One region of the Bacteroides fragilis NCTC 9343 genome, then DNA from elsewhere that is predicted to be linked to it. Evidence: riboswitches for the same ligand, from Rfam matches in the RefSeq annotation. Region 1 holds a riboswitch; each other region holds the start of a gene.

Region 1 (4,539 bases):
TTCCGGGTGATTACGGTCAGCTTGGGTACTGTTGCTTCAGCAAAAGCATACACAATTTTGGCTCCGTGGCGGATGATGCCGTTGTTCTCTTGGGTGTACCCCGGCAGGAAACCCGGTACGTCTTCGAATGTAATCAGCGGAATGTTGAAGCAGTCGCAGAAGCGGATGAAGCGGCTTGCTTTATCGCTGGCGTCGATGTCGAGCACTCCGGCCAGATAAGCCGGTTGGTTAGCTACGATGCCTACCGAGCGTCCGCCCATGCGTGCAAAACCGATAATAATGTTCTTGGCAAAGTTCTGCATCACCTCAAAGAAATAGCCTCCATCGACTACTCTTTCGATGATCTCCTTCATGTCATACGGTACGTTGGGGTCGGCAGGGACAATGCTGTTCAGTGAGGCGTCTTCACGGTTGACGTCGTCGGTGCAATTCTGCTTGCGTGCCTCGTCCATGTTGTTTTGCGGGAGGAATGAGAGGAGCTCGCGGATCGACATCAACAGCTCTTCTTCGGTGTTGGCCATGAAGTGTGTCACACCGCTCTTGCTGCTGTGTGTCATGGCGCCGCCCAGCTCTTCTTTGCTGACTTCTTCGTGGATCACCGTTTTCACGACGTCCGGCCCGGTAACGAACATGTGGCTTTTCTCTTTCACCATAAAGATGAAATCCGTCAGTGCGGGAGAGTAACAGGCTCCTCCGGCACAAGGACCCAGAATGGCCGAGATCTGGGGAATCACCCCGCTTGCCATCGTATTCTGGTAGAAGATGTCAGCGTAACCCGACAAGCTTTCGATTCCCTCCTGGATACGTGCACCGCCCGAATCGTTCAGTGCAATGATCGGAGCACCGTTCTTTAAAGCCAGTTGCTGCACCTTGACTATCTTCTTGGCATTCGATGCCGATAGCGAACCGCCGTAAACGGTGAAGTCATAGGCATAGACAAATACTTGCCGTCCATCGATCTTTCCGTAACCCGACACGACGCCGTCTCCCGGAATCTTGTTCCGGTCCATGCCGTAGTTGGTGCAACGGTGCACCATCAGCTTGTCCAGTTCTACAAATGTACCCTTATCCAGCAACATGTCGATGCGTTCGCGGGCGGTCATTTTTCCGCTTTCGTGCTGTATATCAATCTTTGCTGCGCCTCCACCCAAAGAAGCGATGCGGTCACGTTCGGCGAACGTGGCATAAGCTTTATTTATATCTTCCATTGTTATTCTTGCTTTAATTTTATTCTAACGTTATCAGCGTCTGCTCTCCGGCAATGTTATCGCCCTCCTGCACCAAAATCTCTTTAATCCGGCAGTCCGAAGTCACCTTGTAGTTGCTCTGCATCTTCATGGCTTCGATGACGATGACCGTTTCTCCGGCCTTCATCTCTTGTCCCACACTGACGGGGATTTTCACCACCTTGCCCGGCATGGGCGAAGTGATACGGTCGTTCTGCTCCTCTTCACCTTTCTTGCGCATGCGCAGGTATTTCGCCTGGCTGTCTATAATCTCGACATTGAAGCTGCTGTAGTGTGTATTCACTTTGTAGCTCTTTCCGTTCTCTTTGCGAATCAGTTGGGCGTTGGAGCTGCGTCCGTCCATCAGGATGTTGCAATTCCCGTTCTCTGCCATGACAACGTCCGCTTCGAACGTTTTTCCGTCGATGGTGAGAACCACTTTGTTGTCTTCCTTGCTGACCAATTCTATTTCGGCCACGCGATTTCCTATATGTATTTCCATACTTTTATATTCTTAATACCCCTTTGTGCAATCCAAATTCTTTCCACTTGCTGATCGGGCGGTTATCCGCTGCCAGTCCGCTGTTGTTTTCTTCCAGGTTCATCAGGTAGTCCATGTAGGCGGCAATCAGCGCAATGTTTTCCGCACGCTCACTGGTGCGCGTGATGCATTGCTGAAGCACTTCACCGTTTTTGGCGATGAAGCCTGTGTCATAGTGTCCTTCCACAAAGTCGGGTGTATCCATGATGGCGCGCAGGTAACTGATGTTGTTCTTTACGCCCGTCAACTTATATTCGTGAAGCACGCGGCGCATCCGTTCGATGGCATATTCCCGTGTGGTGGCCCACACGATCAGTTTGCCGATCATCGGATCGTAATAAATCGGAATCTCGTATCCTTCGTATACATAGCTGTCGATGCGTACTCCGATACCGTTGGGTTCTGTGATTTGCTTGATGACACCCGGGCTGGGCATGAAGTTCATTTCCGTATCTTCCGCACAGATGCGGCATTCGATGGCGTGTCCCCGTTGCTGGATGTCCTCTTGTCTCAGTTGCAGTACCTGTCCGTCGGCTACCTTAATTTGTTCTTTTACCAGATCTACGCCGACTACTTCTTCTGTGATGGGATGTTCCACTTGCAGGCGGGTGTTCATTTCCAGAAAGTAATAATTGCGGTGCTTGTCCACCAGGAATTCAATGGTTCCCGCGCCGATGTAGTTCACGGCCTTGGCAGCGGCTACTGCCTTTTCGCCCATGTCCCGGCGCAGTTCCGGTGTGATAAAAACCGAAGGGCTCTCTTCTACGATCTTTTGGTTGCGGCGCTGCACCGAGCATTCACGTTCGCACAAGTGAATTACGTTGCCATGCTTGTCGCCCAGTATCTGGAACTCGATGTGATGGGGTTCTTCCACAAACTTCTCCAGATAGACCGTGTCGTCTCCGAACGAGGAAAGCGATTCGCTCTTGGCTGTTGTATAGGCTTCGGCCACTTCGTCTGCATGATGAATCAGTCGCATTCCTTTTCCGCCACCGCCCATCGAGGCTTTCAGCATTACCGGATAGCCGATTTGGTTGCAGAGTTCTACGGCTTCCTCAACACTTTTCAGGTTGTCTTGAGTGCCCGGAACTACCGGTACCCCGGCTTCGATCATCTTGATGCGTGCCGAGATTTTATCTCCCATGGCTTCCATTGTTTCCGGGTCAGGACCGATAAAGGTGATGCCTTCTTCCCGGCAACGGCGGGCAAAGGTTGCATTTTCCGATAAGAACCCGTATCCCGGGTGAATGGCGTCTGCGTGGCATGACTTTGCCACTTCAATGATTTTTTCTATATTCAGATAACTCTCTTTCGATGCTGCCGGTCCGATGCAATAAGCTTCATCGGCGTAAAGCACATGTTTCGCTGTTCGGTCCGCTTCCGAGAAAACGGCAATGCTCGTTATTTCCATCTCCCGACAGGAGCGCATCACCCTCACGGCAATTTCACCGCGGTTGGCGACTAAGATTCTTTTAATCATATTCATTTCTCAATTAAATGCATATACATATTCGCGCTTTTCCACCCTGCGGACATACGTCCACCCGATGAAAACACAGTATTTCTACGATTTGGGGCTTAACAACGATGCTTTCTTTCCTAACCCACGAGGAGAGAATGCTCTTATTCACGAATGGCAGGTCTTCTGACTGACTCTACATCTTACCGGGACCTTCCCGACAGAGTTTGCTTTTTCTGTCAGTGGTACGAAATTGGCTGATTGATAAGATGCTATACAGAGTTTCACAGCAGCGGGACTGTCCGGGATTTACACCCGATTCCCTTTTAATCTTCGTCCGTTGACCACGGATTCCGAACCAATTCGGCGACAAATATAGAGAAATATTGAATAGGATGGATACTTTTTGCACGAAAAGTTCAGTTTTGTGCAATGCCCCCGCAGCTTTTTTTCAAAATAAATGTCATATATACGGAACACAAACGGACTACCGATTGTTCTTTGGGTACAATAAACGAGCATAAAACGGAATGAAGTACTAACGAAATATACATACCATACTATGTCACATTTACCTACCTTGATTGCTGACCTTGCCTTAATACTGATGTCCGCAAGTATCATTACTCTTTTATTTAAATGGCTGAAGCAACCCCTGGTCCTGGGATATATCGTTGCCGGATTGCTGGCCGGGCCTTATGTCCGCATCTTCCCGACTGTTGGCGATATGGAGAACATCAATACCTGGGCTGAGATAGGAGTTGTCTTTTTGCTTTTTGCTCTCGGACTCGAGTTTAGCTTTAAAAAATTGATGAATGTCGGATCGGCAGCGTTTATTACGGCAACAACCGAAGTGATCAGTATGTTACTGATCGGTTTTATGGTGGGGCATCTGTTGGGGTGGAGTACGATGAATTCTGTGTTTCTGGGTGGAATGTTGTCCATGTCGTCTACCACGATTATTATTAAAGCCTTTGATGATCTTGGTTTGCGCAGCCAACGGTTTACAGGCATTGTGTTTGGAACCTTGGTGGTCGAAGACCTGATCGCTATCCTGATGATGGTCATCCTTTCTACTATGGCGGTGAGCAAAGAGTTTGTGGGTGAGGAACTCTTGATGAGTGTCCTGAAAGTTGCCTTTTTCCTGATTTTGTGGTTTCTGGTCGGTATATTCATCCTTCCGTTCTTCCTGAAAAAAGCAAAGCGGTTGATGAATAATGAAACTCTGTTGATTGTCTCTCTCGGGCTTTGCCTGGCAATGGTCGTGCTGGCTACCCGTACCGGTTTTTCGGCTGCGCTGGGTGCTTTCATTA
Region 2 (4,539 bases), 170 kb from region 1:
ATCATACGGGCCGTGTTTCCTCCAATACCCGAAACGGAAATCAGCAGCAGGAAAAGTTCCCGTTCCTGCTTGTCGGCAAAGCCATATAAAACGTAAGCATCTTCGCGGATGGCTTCGTAGATATAGAGTTTACAACTGCTCTTACCCTGAATGGCAGAATAAGTGTTGAGTGATATATTAACGGCATATCCTAATCCGTTACAATCGATAACTGCGGTTGCCGGACTCAGTTCGGCAATTTCGCCTTTGATGTATTCTATCATAATGGTTATAATCAGAACGCAAAGATAATAAATATTGTGCTTCACGAACCTTGAATAACAAAAACTAACTTTAACACCCTTAAGAGACCTGAAAACAAAGAAAATGACTAATTTTGCAACCGAAATAAAGAAATGTGTTAAACAAAACCAATAAAAAGATGAAAAAAGTAAGAGCAGCCATCGTAGGTTATGGCAATATTGGTCGTTATGTGCTGGAAGCCCTCCAAGCGGCTCCCGATTTTGAGATAGCAGGTGTGGTTCGTCGTGCAGGTGCCGAGAACAAACCGGCTGAACTGAATGATTACGCAGTAGTTAAAGATATAAAGGAACTTCAAGGAGTAGACGTGGCTATTCTTTGTACTCCGACCCGCAGCGTTGAGAAATACGCAAAAGAGATTCTCGCAATGGGCATCAACACAGTAGACAGTTTTGATATTCATACAGGCATCGTTGACTTGCGTCGTGAACTGGGTGCTTGCGCCAAAGAACACGGAGCTGTATCGATCATCTCGGCCGGATGGGATCCGGGAAGCGACTCGATCGTACGCACCATGCTCGAAGCAATTGCCCCCAAAGGAATCACTTACACCAACTTCGGTCCGGGTATGAGTATGGGCCATACGGTAGCCGTCAAAGCTATCGATGGAGTGAAAGCGGCTTTATCGATGACTATCCCTACCGGAACAGGCATTCATCGCCGTATGGTATACATCGAACTGAAAGACGGATATAAATTCGAGGAAGTGGCAGCAGCCATTAAATCGGACGCTTATTTCGTTAACGACGAGACACACGTAAAACAAGTGCCGAGCGTAGACGCACTGCTGGACATGGGACACGGTGTAAACCTGACCCGCAAAGGTGTATCCGGAAAAACCCAGAACCAACTGTTCGAATTCAATATGCGCATCAACAACCCCGCACTGACCGCACAGGTATTGGTATGCGTAGCACGTGCTTCGATGAAGCAGCAGCCGGGATGTTACACCATGGTGGAAGTTCCGGTTATCGATCTGCTTCCGGGCGACCGTGAAGAATGGATCGGCCACCTGGTATAAAAAAGCCAAGTGTCTGATACAAACTATTTCCAAAGACAAGGAAAGGACGACCGCAGATTCTCTTTTTAATTATCACCGATAATCGAAAAGATAAAAATCTGCGGTCATCTTTTATTAGATAAACACTCCGGCTTACACACAATGAAGAACAAACGGTACTCACGCGGCGAAGAGCTGTCCAATACTTTAAGCCATGGCGCAGGCACCCTGCTGGGCATCACCGCAGGATATTTTCTTTTGGAAAAGGCGCTCGCCAACCCTCACCCCTATTGGGCAACAGGCTGTGTACTGGCTTATCTGGTGGGGATGCTGGCATCGTACATCAGTTCAACCTGGTATCACGGCTCCAGGCCCGGCAAGCGGAAAGAACTTCTGCGCAAATTTGACCACGGCGCCATTTACCTGCACATAGCAGGGACTTACACTCCGTTCACCCTGTTAGTGCTACGCCATGCCGGCGGATGGGGCTGGGGAATCTTCACTTTTGTATGGCTGTCGGCTATTGTAGGATTCATATTAGCCTTCAAAAAACTGAAAGAACACAGCAATCTCGAGACGATCTGTTTTGTAGGGATGGGCTCTGCCATCCTGGTGGCCCTCAAACCACTAATGGACTGCCTATCCGCCATCGGAGCCTCTCCCGCCTTCTGGTGGCTTCTCGGAGGAGGAGCTTCGTATATCATGGGAGCCGTGTTTTACTCGTTGCGAAAACCTTATATGCACGCCGTTTTCCACCTGTTTTGTCTAGGCGGAAGCATAGGCCATATCATAGCCATCTGGTTGATTCTTTAGCAAACCCGATTCGCTTTTTCTCTCCAAAAGTTTCCCGTTTTGGAAAACTTTCTGTATCAGGAAGAAAGAAAAGTTCTCCAAAAATTCTTGTTAAAACAAGAACAACTTATTGCTTTAACTGTTACCTTTGTAGCAGATTTCAGTACTAAAAAGAGGTTTAGTCATAAGGGAACGCTGTGCAAATCGGCGACAGTACCCGCTGCTGTAATTCTCTGAGAATCCGCACACTATGCCACTGCGCCCAGCGTGGGAAGGCGTTGCGAGGGAGAGATAAGTCAGAAGACCTGCTGAAAAAGTAAACATATTTAAAAAAAATCTAAAGCTTTCGGGAGTTAAAGTTATGAACTACGCGGAAATTTGTATCATCAAACGAGATGGTAAAAGGGAGGACTTCTCCATCAGTAAAATCAAGAACGCTGTATCAAAAGCGTTTAGTGCCACAGGAATCAATGATGAACAGCAATTGATTGCTGACATCACGATGAATGTAATCGGACAATTTGCATCTCCTACCATTACGGTAGAAGAAATTCAGGACCTGGTAGAAAAAGAGCTGATGAAGGTTCGTCCGGAAGTAGCCAAAAAGTACATCATCTATCGGGAATGGAGAAATACCGAACGAGACAAAAAGACCCAGATGAAGCATGTGATGGACGGTATCGTAGCCATTGACAAAAACGATGTCAACCTGAGCAACGCCAATATGAGCAGTCATACTCCCGCCGGACAGATGATGACATTCGCCTCGGAAGTAACCAAAGACTATACATATAAATATCTGTTGCCGAAACGTTTTGCCGAAGCCCACCAACTGGGAGACATCCACATCCACGACCTGGATTACTATCCTACCAAAACGACGACTTGCATCCAATATGACATGGATGACCTCTTCGAACGTGGATTCCGCACCAAAAACGGCAGTATACGTACCCCGCAAAGCATTCAAAGCTATGCTACCCTGGCTACCATTATTTTCCAGACTAACCAGAATGAACAGCACGGAGGTCAGGCCATACCGGCATTCGACTTCTTTATGGCAAAAGGTGTGAGCAAATCATTCCGTAAACACCTGGCATCATTCATCAGCTTCTATGTACAAATGAACAAGGGTGAAGAGATAGAAGAAAAGGCTATCCGTACAGTGATTGCCGAACATCTGTCGTCCATCAAAGCATCGGAACTGGAACGCGAAACGCTGCGCATGGCTCTGACTGCCCTACAGATCAATATCGACAAAGAACATCTGAACCAAATTATAGAGAAAGCATTTGTGCAGACTCAGAAAGATACGCACCAGGCCATGGAAGGCTTTATCCATAACCTGAACACAATGCACTCACGCGGCGGAAACCAGGTAGTGTTCAGTTCGATCAATTATGGAACAGACACTTCGGCCGAAGGACGCATGGTGATCGAAGAATTACTGAAAGCAACCGTAGAGGGACTGGGCACAAGGGGAGAAGTGCCGGTGTTCCCCATTCAGATATTCAAGATAAAAAACGGAGTATCGTACACAGAAGCCGATTATGAAAAGGCTATGGCTAATTTCGATGCTGCCATGGAAGGTAAATTAAAATTTGAAGCACCCAACTTCGACTTGTTCCTGAAAGCTTGCCACACTACGGCAAAAGCACTCTTCCCTAACTTTATGTTCCTGGATGCCCCGTTCAACCAAAACGAAAAATGGGACGCCAACGACCCGCAACGTTACCGTTACGAACTGGCCACCATGGGATGCCGTACGCGTGTGTTTGAGAATGTAGCCGGCGAGAAATCGTCTTTGGGACGCGGAAACCTTTCGTTCACCACGCTGAACATGCCTCGCCTGGCCATCGAAGCCCGTATCAAAGCAGAAAACATGACGGAGGACGGACACAATAAAGATGCCGTCGAGAGAAAGGCTAAAGAAATTTTCATCGAATCGATACATGAAACGGCTACCTTGATAGCCGAACAACTCTACGAGCGATATCAATATCAGCGTACAGCCCTGGCACGCCAATTCCCCTTCATGATGGGAAATGATGTATGGAAAGGAGGAGCTGCCCTGAACCCGAACGAACAAGTAGGCGACGTGCTGCGCAGTGGTACGCTGGGTATCGGCTTCCTGGGCGGACACAATGCCATGGTGGCTCTCTATGGAGAGGGACACGGACACAGCCAGAAGGCATGGGACACCCTTTATGAAGCCGTGCTGGAAATCAACAAGGTGGCTGATGAATACAAAGCCAAATACAACCTGAACTATTCGGTACTGGCTACACCGGCCGAAGGACTTTCGGGACGTTTCACCCGTATGGACCGCCGTAAATACGGAAAAATCAAAGGAGTGACAGACAACGATTACTATGTCAATTCTTTCCATGTGGATGTAAAAGAACCGATCAGCATTGTAGAGAAAATAAAAAGAGAGGCTCCGTTCC
Region 3 (4,539 bases), 980 kb from region 1:
GTTGCTGAAGCATGGTGTCGAAAGTAGGATAACCCTCGATAGTGCCTACATGAAAGTTTTTTAATCCTTTGGCTTTCAGCATGTAGTCGATCATTGCATAAGTGGCGGTACTGGGAGTGTAGGTTCCATGACCCACAAGTACTACACTTCCTTTTTCCGGTTTGCCTGCACCGAGGATATCTACTACTGCCTCAGCATCTTCTACCGAATAGAGCAGCGGGTTACCTACCCGGATCTCTTTAAAAAAACGGGCTACTGAAGCAACATCACGCCTCAATGATTCCATTTCAACGCCTTCTATGATATTGGTGCTTTGCACAATGACGTGTGTATAGCCATCTCCGAGAAGTTTCAGCAGTGCTTCCAGCGGATTAGGTTTTTCAATGCCACGAGCTTTGAGGCGGCGCATTATGATACGTGAGGTATAAGCTTCACGCATTTCCATTTGCGGAAATGCTTCTTTGGCTTTCGCATTGATGGCATCGATCGTCTTGGTGCGGGTGTCATCATAGGTAGTGCCGAAGTGTACCATAAGCAAGGCGGCTTTATCACCCGGCTGCATGCCGGCCAGCATATCGGAGGCCACGAAGTTCCCCCCTTCGTGCGCAGAGCAGAAGAGGGAAACTAACAAGAATAAAGAGAGAATATATGTTTTCATTGTTTATTTCTTAAAACGAAGGGTTAAACTTACATATGCCATACGTCCCGGAGAGAGGAGTGCGTAGTTCACACCGTTAGGACGAGTATCACGTTTGTTGAAAATATTGTCGAGACCCATACCGAAGTCCAGTCCCAAGTGTTGGAAACCTGTCAGTGAGTGTTTCACATTCAAGTTCCATACGCCATAGCCCGGAGCGTCGCCGTAGCTATGTCCCGGGTGGAAGCGTTTGCTTTGGAAACGACCGTTGATATTTACGTTCAGCATATAGTCGTTCCATGCATGTGTGTAGTTTCCTGCTACGGTTCCGGTGTGGCGTACCGAGCGGTCTATGTTACCCCATATACCGTCCACACTCTTGCCACGTGCATAAGCGTAAGCATAGTTTCCGTTCAGGCTGAAGCCTGCGCCGAGGTTGGTGGCTGCGTTTACTTCAAAACCTCTGACAACACCTTTGTCGAGGTTACCATAAAGTTTGTAATTGGCTAATGCCTTTGTTTCAGAGTCTGTCAGATTGAATTCTTTCTGGGCCTGAGCACGTAACTCTTCACCGTTAGGAAGATCTACAAGTCTATATGTAGTAGAATTAATCATATCATCTATATAATTCAAATAACCGGTAACAGAGACATTTAAGCGGTTTGTATTGTATTCCAAGTTAACAGAATAATAATTACTGTGTTCCGCTTTCAAATCTTTATTACCTTGTGTGATCGTTTTGCCTTTATTCATATAATAATAAAGTTCGTCCAGACCGGGGGCACGGTAACCGGTGGAGTAAGTACCACGAATATTGAAAGCACCTACTGAATACATCACAGCCACCTTCGGAGTGAAGCGTCCGCCTGCCAGCTCGTGATAATCATAGCGTACGCCGGCAATACCGGTCAAACAGTTCCATAACTTGATTTCGTGTTGTGCATAAGCAGATGCCGTATACACTGACTTGTCCACCCTTGCACTGGGACGATCCAGGCTTTCAGAGCGGTAATCCACTCCCAGTACCGTCATGTTGTTTTTGGCAAAGTTGAAGATTCCCTTTAGCTCTGCATCATAAAAGTGCTGCTCTTTGGTTTTGGCGTAATCTCCAATAGCAATCTTATTTTTATCGTCAGCTACAGTATATTTGTAGTTCTGCATATAGTTATCATTCATCAAATCGAGTTGGATGGAAGAACGCTTGTTGATTTTGTAACGTCCTCCCAAACCGAAGTTATACGATTCGTAATGTAGATCATACTTGGAACCTCCATCGATATCCGCTGTGTATACAGGGCGGTCCGTCAACTTCCAATAGTATCCTCCGTTAGCATAGAACGAGAGCTTTTCAGTCGGTTCGAACGTGAATTTCTGGTTTACCAGATTAGAATGGAAACCATTGGATGTAGCTGATACGGTCGGTACTGTCGATACATTACCTTTTTTATCAGTAACATATGCCAGATCGCTGTTCTGCCATCCTGCACTTTGTTCGTGTTTATAGGAGGTATATGAGCCGAACTTTTCTGTTGCAATATCCGCATTTACCATTTGTGTCAGTTGGCGATGATCTTCATATCGGGTGGTAGAAGTCACCTGCATCAGTTCTTTCGGTTCGTTGGTGATGATATTGATCACACCGGCAATGGCGTCAGAGCCATAGAGTGACGAACCGGCACCATCCAGCACTTCGATGCGTTTCACACGGCTCATATCAATGCGTGAGAGGTCGATATTATTAGATGTATCTCCGGTCAGTTTACGTCCGTTGATCAGAATCAGCACATATTTATTGGAGAGTCCGTTCATCATCAGGTAAGATCCCATTGAGTTGGTAGAGAACGAAAGAGAAGGAACCAGCATGGTCATTGCCTGCTGAAAGTCTGTGATACCGGCTTTCTTTATTTCATTGGCGGTTACTACTTCCACCGGTGCCGGTGTGTTTTTGAGCCTTTGGTGTGTACCGGTACCTGTTACAACTACAGGATTCAGGTCAACACTCATCTCTGTCTTCTTGCCTGTCGCGTGTTGTTGTGCAAATGCACCCATTGCCGCGCATCCTCCCATGAGGATGGTCAGTAAGCATCTTTTGTTCATTGATGTTTTTGAATAATGTGTTAGTAAACGGCCTTCCTGACCCCGGGAGGGCACTGTTATCTATGTCTGCTTCGGCAGGTTTCCTGACTATCCCTTTTTGAAAAGCTACCTTCCCGTCATGCTTTACAGGCTATGACAGTGGTATATGTAGAAATGCTTTTCTTATCTTCTTCCGATTATGATGGCAACAGTAGAAGAGCAGGGGGATCACAGTAGCGGGCACTGTTCGGGATTTACACCCGATTCCCTTTTATGCAACGAACAGAAAGTCCGGTATGCATCACCTAAGCGGCTGCAAATATATACATTTATTAGATTATATAGAAATAAATTAAAAAATATACCGATTAATAGGTACATATAAAAAAGTCCTGATAGACGCTTTGTTTTTGGAAATTTGACATTCTGCATCCTCCTTTTAGAATCTCTATTTTGATGAAAAAGAGGCTCTAAAAGAGGAAGATGCCGATTCAGCCTTTATTGAGGCACTGATGGAAAGGGAGCCGGATTCTCGCTGTCGGAGTGTATAAAGGAAGATGAATCTTATATTTTTCATTAACAATTCTTCATCTATTGGTTTTTATCCTTATCTTTGTCCCGAATTGGTTTCGAATGAAGACTTTCGTCATTCGGATTAAAAGGGAATCGGGTGTAAATCCCGGACAGTCCCGCTGCTGTGAAGCTTCATCGATATCTTGAAACAATCCTTTCGCCACTGACGTGGGGGGAACACCTCCGTCGGGAAGGCTTCAAGATTAGAAGTCAGTCAGAAGACCTGCCGTTCATCAAAGGCTGTTTTTACTCGTGGGATTAGGAAAGCAGTACGAAAAAAGTATTTAATCAGGAAAAAAAGAAAGGTGGTGTGCCTGTGAAAAAGGTATGTCCGTGTTGTGGTGCTGTGTTTCAATGCCGGCACGACAATATATTATTATGTCATTGTGCTACGGTAAAGCTCGACTCGCTGCAACGTGCTTATATCAAGGAGCATTTCCCGGACTGTTTGTGTCACGATTGCCTAAAGAAAATACAAGAAGGGGAATTGGCCTGTAAGGCAAATCTTTCTTGTACGGATGGTGTGGGTGAAGTAACTGATCGACTCTCCGGGGATATGTAAACAAGTATTCAATCAACATAACTTTTTATACTATGGAACTTTTAAGAAACCTGTTTGAGGGATACCCCAACCTTTGGGGTGGAGGAGTGGCACATTCCGTGCTTATCCTGTCGCTGGTCATTGCGTTTGGCATTATGCTGGGTAAAATAAAAGTAGCAGGCATCTCTCTGGGAGTTACCTGGATTTTGTTTGTCGGCATTGTCTTCGGACATTTTAATCTGAATCTGAACGAGCATTTATTGCACTTTCTGAAGGAGTTCGGACTTATCTTATTTGTATATTCCATCGGATTGCAGGTGGGGCCCGGATTCTTCTCCGCTTTTAAGAAAGGAGGATTCACCCTCAATATGTTGGCTATGATCGTTGTCTTTGCAGGAGTCATCATTACCCTTGCATTGCATTTTATAACCGGAATACCGATTACCACCATGGTAGGTATTTTATCGGGAGCGGTGACCAACACACCCGGATTGGGTGCTGCGCAACAGGCCAACAGTGACCTGACCGGGATAGATGCACCGGAGATTGCTTTGGGATATGCTGTAGCCTATCCGTTGGGCGTAGTGGGATGCATCATGTCGCTGTTAGGCCTTAAATACCTTTTCCGTATTAATACCAAGCAGGAGGAAGCCGAAGCCGAACAGGGACTGGGACATTTACAAGAGTTGACAGTCCGTCCTGTTTCATTGGA
Region 4 (4,539 bases), 800 kb from region 1:
TGTGCCGATGAAAGGCGAACCCCAGGTCAATATGGGAGCTTTATCCAAGGAGCAATTAAAAGGATACATCGATAAAGTATTACTGAAACAATGATTCCTGAAGCGGCCTCTCCTTCCAACAGGTATCGAGGCCGCTCTTCGTGTTTCTAGCGCTTCTCCGATTTATGCACTTTCATATAGCCGTCGGTCAGTGTTTTCATAAATGCCACGATATCGGCTTCTTCTTCCTGTGTCAGTCCGAGGTTTCCCAGTTCCTCCTTGTTCACGGTGGCAGGATACTCGGCAGGAGGAAATTCATCACTCACATCCCGCACGTTATAGAAATGTACAATCTCCTCGAGTGTCTTAAAATAGCCATTATGACCATACGGAGCCGTCAGTTCGACATTTCGCAACGTGGGTACACGGAACTTGCCATTTTCGCTTTCGGCATTCACAATGGCTCCCAGTCCCAGATCAACCGAATCCGCAGTTAACAGAAAATATTCTGCCGCTACCTTATAGTGAGGATGATCCGGCAACTTCGGAATGCCCAGATTATCATAAGTATGATCGGTAAACAGCGTGCGATGCGCACGTTTGTCACGGTCCAGGATATGACATTCGGCACACTGCCCCTTATCTTTGAACAGTTCCTTGCCTCTCGCTTCCTGTTCGGTCAGCTGATAATTTCCTTTTTTATACGCATCATACTTGGATGTAAAGGGATTGATCTCCCTGGATGCCTGATAAGCGGCCAATGCGTCCGTAACATGGGCAAACAAAGAATCGGCATGTTCTGTCTCTCCATATATCTGCACTATCCGGTCATAATACGGAGTCCGCTTCACTTTCTCCGCCACCATCTGTTTGTCCCTATTTCCCATTTCCACAGGATTCAAGAGCGGAATGCCTGCCTGATCCTGCAAGGAGGGAGAACGACCGTCCCAAAACAAACCTCCCACATAGTTTTCGTCATCATCGTCATAATGCAATTCGGGCACAAAGGCCGCATAGCACACTGACATGGAGTTGCGCTGGGAAAAGAGTCCCTGGACGGCTCCTTCGGATATGGCACGGGCTTGTTCATCGGCAAATCCCTTGGAAGAAGCATGGCAGGTGGCACACGATTGCCCGGGTGGCTCGGACAGTGAAGTATCATGAAAAAGGAGTTTGCCCAGCGCTTCCTTCTCACTTCCGGTTTTGTGAGACGGATGACCACAGGAGATGCAGACAGTGCCCAGCAGTATGACGAATAGCAGTTTATGTGTCTTCATAGTTGTAAAAACAGAGATATGGTTATTTCAGAGGTCAAAGATACATTATTTTCCGGAAAGAGATAAAAAAGTCCGGTCGAAATCACATCGCCCGGACCCCTCTAAACAGCTTCTCACGAATCTGTTCCACGAAAATATACTATAGTTATAAAGAATTTCTATCCTTCTTCCGGCCAGAGTTCTCCGGCAACCATTTCAGCCATTTTCAATGTATGCCACTGTTTTTCTTCAGCAGCTTCATAAGATTCCGAAGGCAACACTTCGGCATTGGGTATGCACAGCGAGAAACGGTGCGAAGGAATATAACGTATGATCTGGTCGATCTTGGCTCTCAACTCTTCCAGCTCTTCCTCCACGGGATAATGCGAAAGTACGAAGCCAAACACAGATTGCTTCTCGCGGATGAACCACAACAAACGGTTCTTGCCGCAACATTCCGAATCGTAATCGAGGAAAAAAGCATGAATCCCCTGTAGCGAGAAAAGCATCTCGGTAGGTGAATGAAAAGCAATGAAAAGATCGGCGGGAAGATTCTCCAATGCCATGTTGTTGACACGGATCGCGTTATCCGTCACCGTACGCGTTGCATCATCGAGTTGCAGATAACGGCATCCCGATCTGTACAGTTCCATAATCAGTTTCTGATACGTCTGTGCAAGGTCTACCAACAGTATCTCACGGTCGGGATAGACCGAATCGAGTTCGGTCCGGTTTGCGTCTTTCATTAATTCTGCCAGCAGGCGCGAAGGCGCAGGAAGCACTTGCTTAGCTATTACATCTCCACCGGTCACCCCGGTAAGAAAGACAAAATCATCGAGCACAGGATGGTGATGTACATCGATCCGACCGGTCAGTTCGACAGAGGTCTTTCTGTCATCCCGGAACCGGATACCATCCAATCCGCACATAAAGTCGAGCGGCCACGCATCACTGCGGAAACGGCCGTCAGTGACCACCTTCAACCCTTCTGCCTTCAGTCTGTCTACCAGATTCCGTATCTCGGCATCTTCGACAGCACGCAAGGTCAGCAGGCTGATTTGTTCGTTTCGATATTGCTCACGGGCTTCTCTCAATGCAGCGGGCAAAAGAAAAGTACCGGCAACGTCTACTTTGAACGGAGGAACTACGTTTTCCATACGTTCTACGTTTTTAATATTGATTGTTACTATCGTGCTTCGCTCCTAACCCACGAGGAACCAAGACTTATCAGCGAGAGTGGCAGGTCTTCTGACTTAGCTTCCATTCCGAACGCCTTCCCGACTACACGAGTCAGTGGCCAAAGAGTATCCTGTCGGAATGTTTATAATAAAACTTCACAGCAGCGGGACTGTCCGGGAGTTACACCCGATTCCCTTTTAATCGCCCAAAGCAGGAAAGCTTCGGCGAACCAATCTGCCGACAAATATAAAAACAATAAATCAGATATTTGTGTTCAACATGATACTTTTTTCAATCAGAGCCTCTGTCCGGGCAAAATAAAGGCTCTGTCCGGTCGGAACAGAGCCTTCATCTCGACCGAACAGAAGCTCGGTTTCCATTCAAATGTAACGGGGTTAATAGCTGATCTTTATTCCGGCGAAATAGCTTCGCGGAGCAGCCGGACCATAAATATATCCGGAGTCACGCTCCACTCCCTGGTCGAAATCGTTCTGATAAGCATTGAACACATTCTGCACACCTGCACTCAATTGCAGGTCCACCGATTTATAAAGTTTGAAATCATAGGCCACCTTGACTCCCATATCGAAGAAATCGCGCGTATTCACCGCCACATCCTTGTCAATATAACCGGCCATGTGCTGCACCAGCATCGATCCGGTGTACGTGCCCGACAGGGATAATGACAGAGGCTTGATCGGCATATACGTTGCCGTAAAGTACCCATAGGTATTCGGCGTACGGAAAATCTTCTTCTCGGCCGGTGCCGTTTCGCTCCATTTTTCCGGTTCGTCATAACGGCTCTGTTGCAACGTGACTCCTGCCTGTAACTGGAACAAAGAGAGATAAGCCATTTTTCCCTCCATCGACAGTCCCAATACTTTGGCTCCCGATCCGTTACGGCGCTCTTTGATAAGAATGCCGTCCCGCTCTCCAATGTTCTCGAGTACAAATACATCCGACAGTCTGGTATAAAAACCTTCAACCAGGAAGTTTACCTGAAAAGCACCGAAACGATGATACATATCGGCTGAAGCGCTGAAACTCTGAGATTTTTCCTCTTTCAGATTCTTGGCACGCTCAATCATCGACACCGTTCCGCCTACATTCTCAATATGCAGGTCTTCGTCGAAAGCCTGCGGGGCACGGAAGCCCGACGAATAACTCAGGCGAAGATTAATGTCCTCGGAAGGATTGAAACGGAGATTGGCACGAGGGCTAAAGATAACATGGTTGATCAGATTGTGCTTATCCAGACGTCCGCCCAACAGAATGCTCCATTTCTCGTTTTTCCATTCATTCTGCAAAAAAGCACTACCAATATTTACCGTCTGCTTCGTATAACGGTTGTATCCCCACATATCGTCCTTCAGGTTATCCCGGTTATACTCCAATCCCGCAGTCAGGTCGGCAGGCATGAAAAGGCATTTACCGAAACTGTACACATATTGAGAACCGCCGATAAATGTCAGGTCCGTTGTCTTTCCATAGGCGTTCTGGTCTTTTTTGCTGCCATAATAACTGTCGCGGTCCGTATGCTGTGCCGAAGTATAAACGGTCAGACGGTGTTTTTCATTCGGAGCAAAATAATCGAATTTCAAGCCACCACCGTTGATGGAGTGCTGAATCTGCTCGGCAATGTCAGCCTCGTGAGGCGGACGGTTCAGCAGGTTTCCGCCACGACGAAACTCCTGTAAGTGATGATACTCAAATGTCAACTTAGAATAAGTGCTTGTCTTGAGGAACGAACGGAAGCCGACTGTCTGGTTTTTAAGTTTCGGCATTTCGGAATAACCGTCTCCATCATGATCGTACGCATCCCGGTGACGGTTCTGTCCGAACACATAAAGTCCCGCCCGATGATCATCGGTCACCAGCGATGCGTTCAGCGAAGTATTATTATCGAAAGACGAGCTGCCGCCGATAGAAGTAAGAGTATGTGCCAACTGCCCCGAATTGCGCAATGGCTCCTTGGTGATAATATTAATGGTTCCGGCAATAGCGGACGAACCGAACAGGGCAGAACCTCCGCCTCGCATCACCTCTACCCGCTCGATCATATTGGCAGGAATCTGTTCCAACCCGTAAACACCGGAAAGGGCACTGAAGATGGGACGCGAATCGA

What was found. A riboswitch is a leader RNA that binds a small molecule or an ion and turns the genes downstream of it on or off. The one in region 1 is predicted to bind cobalamin.
Region 2: linked by a shared signal. The riboswitch ahead of BF9343_RS16805 (anaerobic ribonucleoside triphosphate reductase) and the one ahead of accC (acetyl-CoA carboxylase biotin carboxylase subunit) in region 1 are both predicted to bind cobalamin.
Region 3: linked by a shared signal. The riboswitch ahead of BF9343_RS12080 (TonB-dependent receptor plug domain-containing protein) and the one ahead of accC (acetyl-CoA carboxylase biotin carboxylase subunit) in region 1 are both predicted to bind cobalamin.
Region 4: linked by a shared signal. The riboswitch ahead of BF9343_RS12880 (uroporphyrinogen decarboxylase/cobalamine-independent methonine synthase family protein) and the one ahead of accC (acetyl-CoA carboxylase biotin carboxylase subunit) in region 1 are both predicted to bind cobalamin.

The regions. Positions count from the first base shown of each region.
Region 1 covers NC_003228.3:3,938,244-3,942,782, reverse strand. The annotation lists gene BF9343_RS16100 (acyl-CoA carboxylase subunit beta) at 1-1,208, opposite strand, end outside; gene BF9343_RS16095 (acetyl-CoA carboxylase biotin carboxyl carrier protein subunit) at 1,228-1,728, opposite strand; gene accC (acetyl-CoA carboxylase biotin carboxylase subunit) at 1,733-3,247, opposite strand; cobalamin riboswitch at 3,386-3,605, opposite strand; gene BF9343_RS16085 (cation:proton antiporter domain-containing protein) at 3,789-4,539, shown strand, end outside.
Region 2 covers NC_003228.3:4,103,325-4,107,863, forward strand. The annotation lists gene ruvA (Holliday junction branch migration protein RuvA) at 1-263, opposite strand, end outside; gene BF9343_RS16795 (diaminopimelate dehydrogenase) at 422-1,321, shown strand; gene trhA (PAQR family membrane homeostasis protein TrhA) at 1,463-2,113, shown strand; cobalamin riboswitch at 2,237-2,419, shown strand; gene BF9343_RS16805 (anaerobic ribonucleoside triphosphate reductase) at 2,454-4,539, shown strand, end outside.
Region 3 covers NC_003228.3:2,954,531-2,959,069, reverse strand. The annotation lists gene BF9343_RS12085 (sirohydrochlorin cobaltochelatase) at 1-658, opposite strand, end outside; gene BF9343_RS12080 (TonB-dependent receptor plug domain-containing protein) at 662-2,734, opposite strand; cobalamin riboswitch at 2,791-3,037, opposite strand; cobalamin riboswitch at 3,321-3,531, shown strand; gene BF9343_RS22720 (cysteine-rich CWC family protein) at 3,597-3,848, shown strand; gene BF9343_RS12075 (putative transporter) at 3,881-4,539, shown strand, end outside.
Region 4 covers NC_003228.3:3,133,999-3,138,537, forward strand. The annotation lists gene trxA (thioredoxin) at 1-94, shown strand, start outside; gene BF9343_RS12875 (cytochrome-c peroxidase) at 147-1,256, opposite strand; gene BF9343_RS12880 (uroporphyrinogen decarboxylase/cobalamine-independent methonine synthase family protein) at 1,415-2,392, opposite strand; cobalamin riboswitch at 2,457-2,663, opposite strand; gene BF9343_RS12885 (TonB-dependent receptor) at 2,810-4,539, opposite strand, start outside.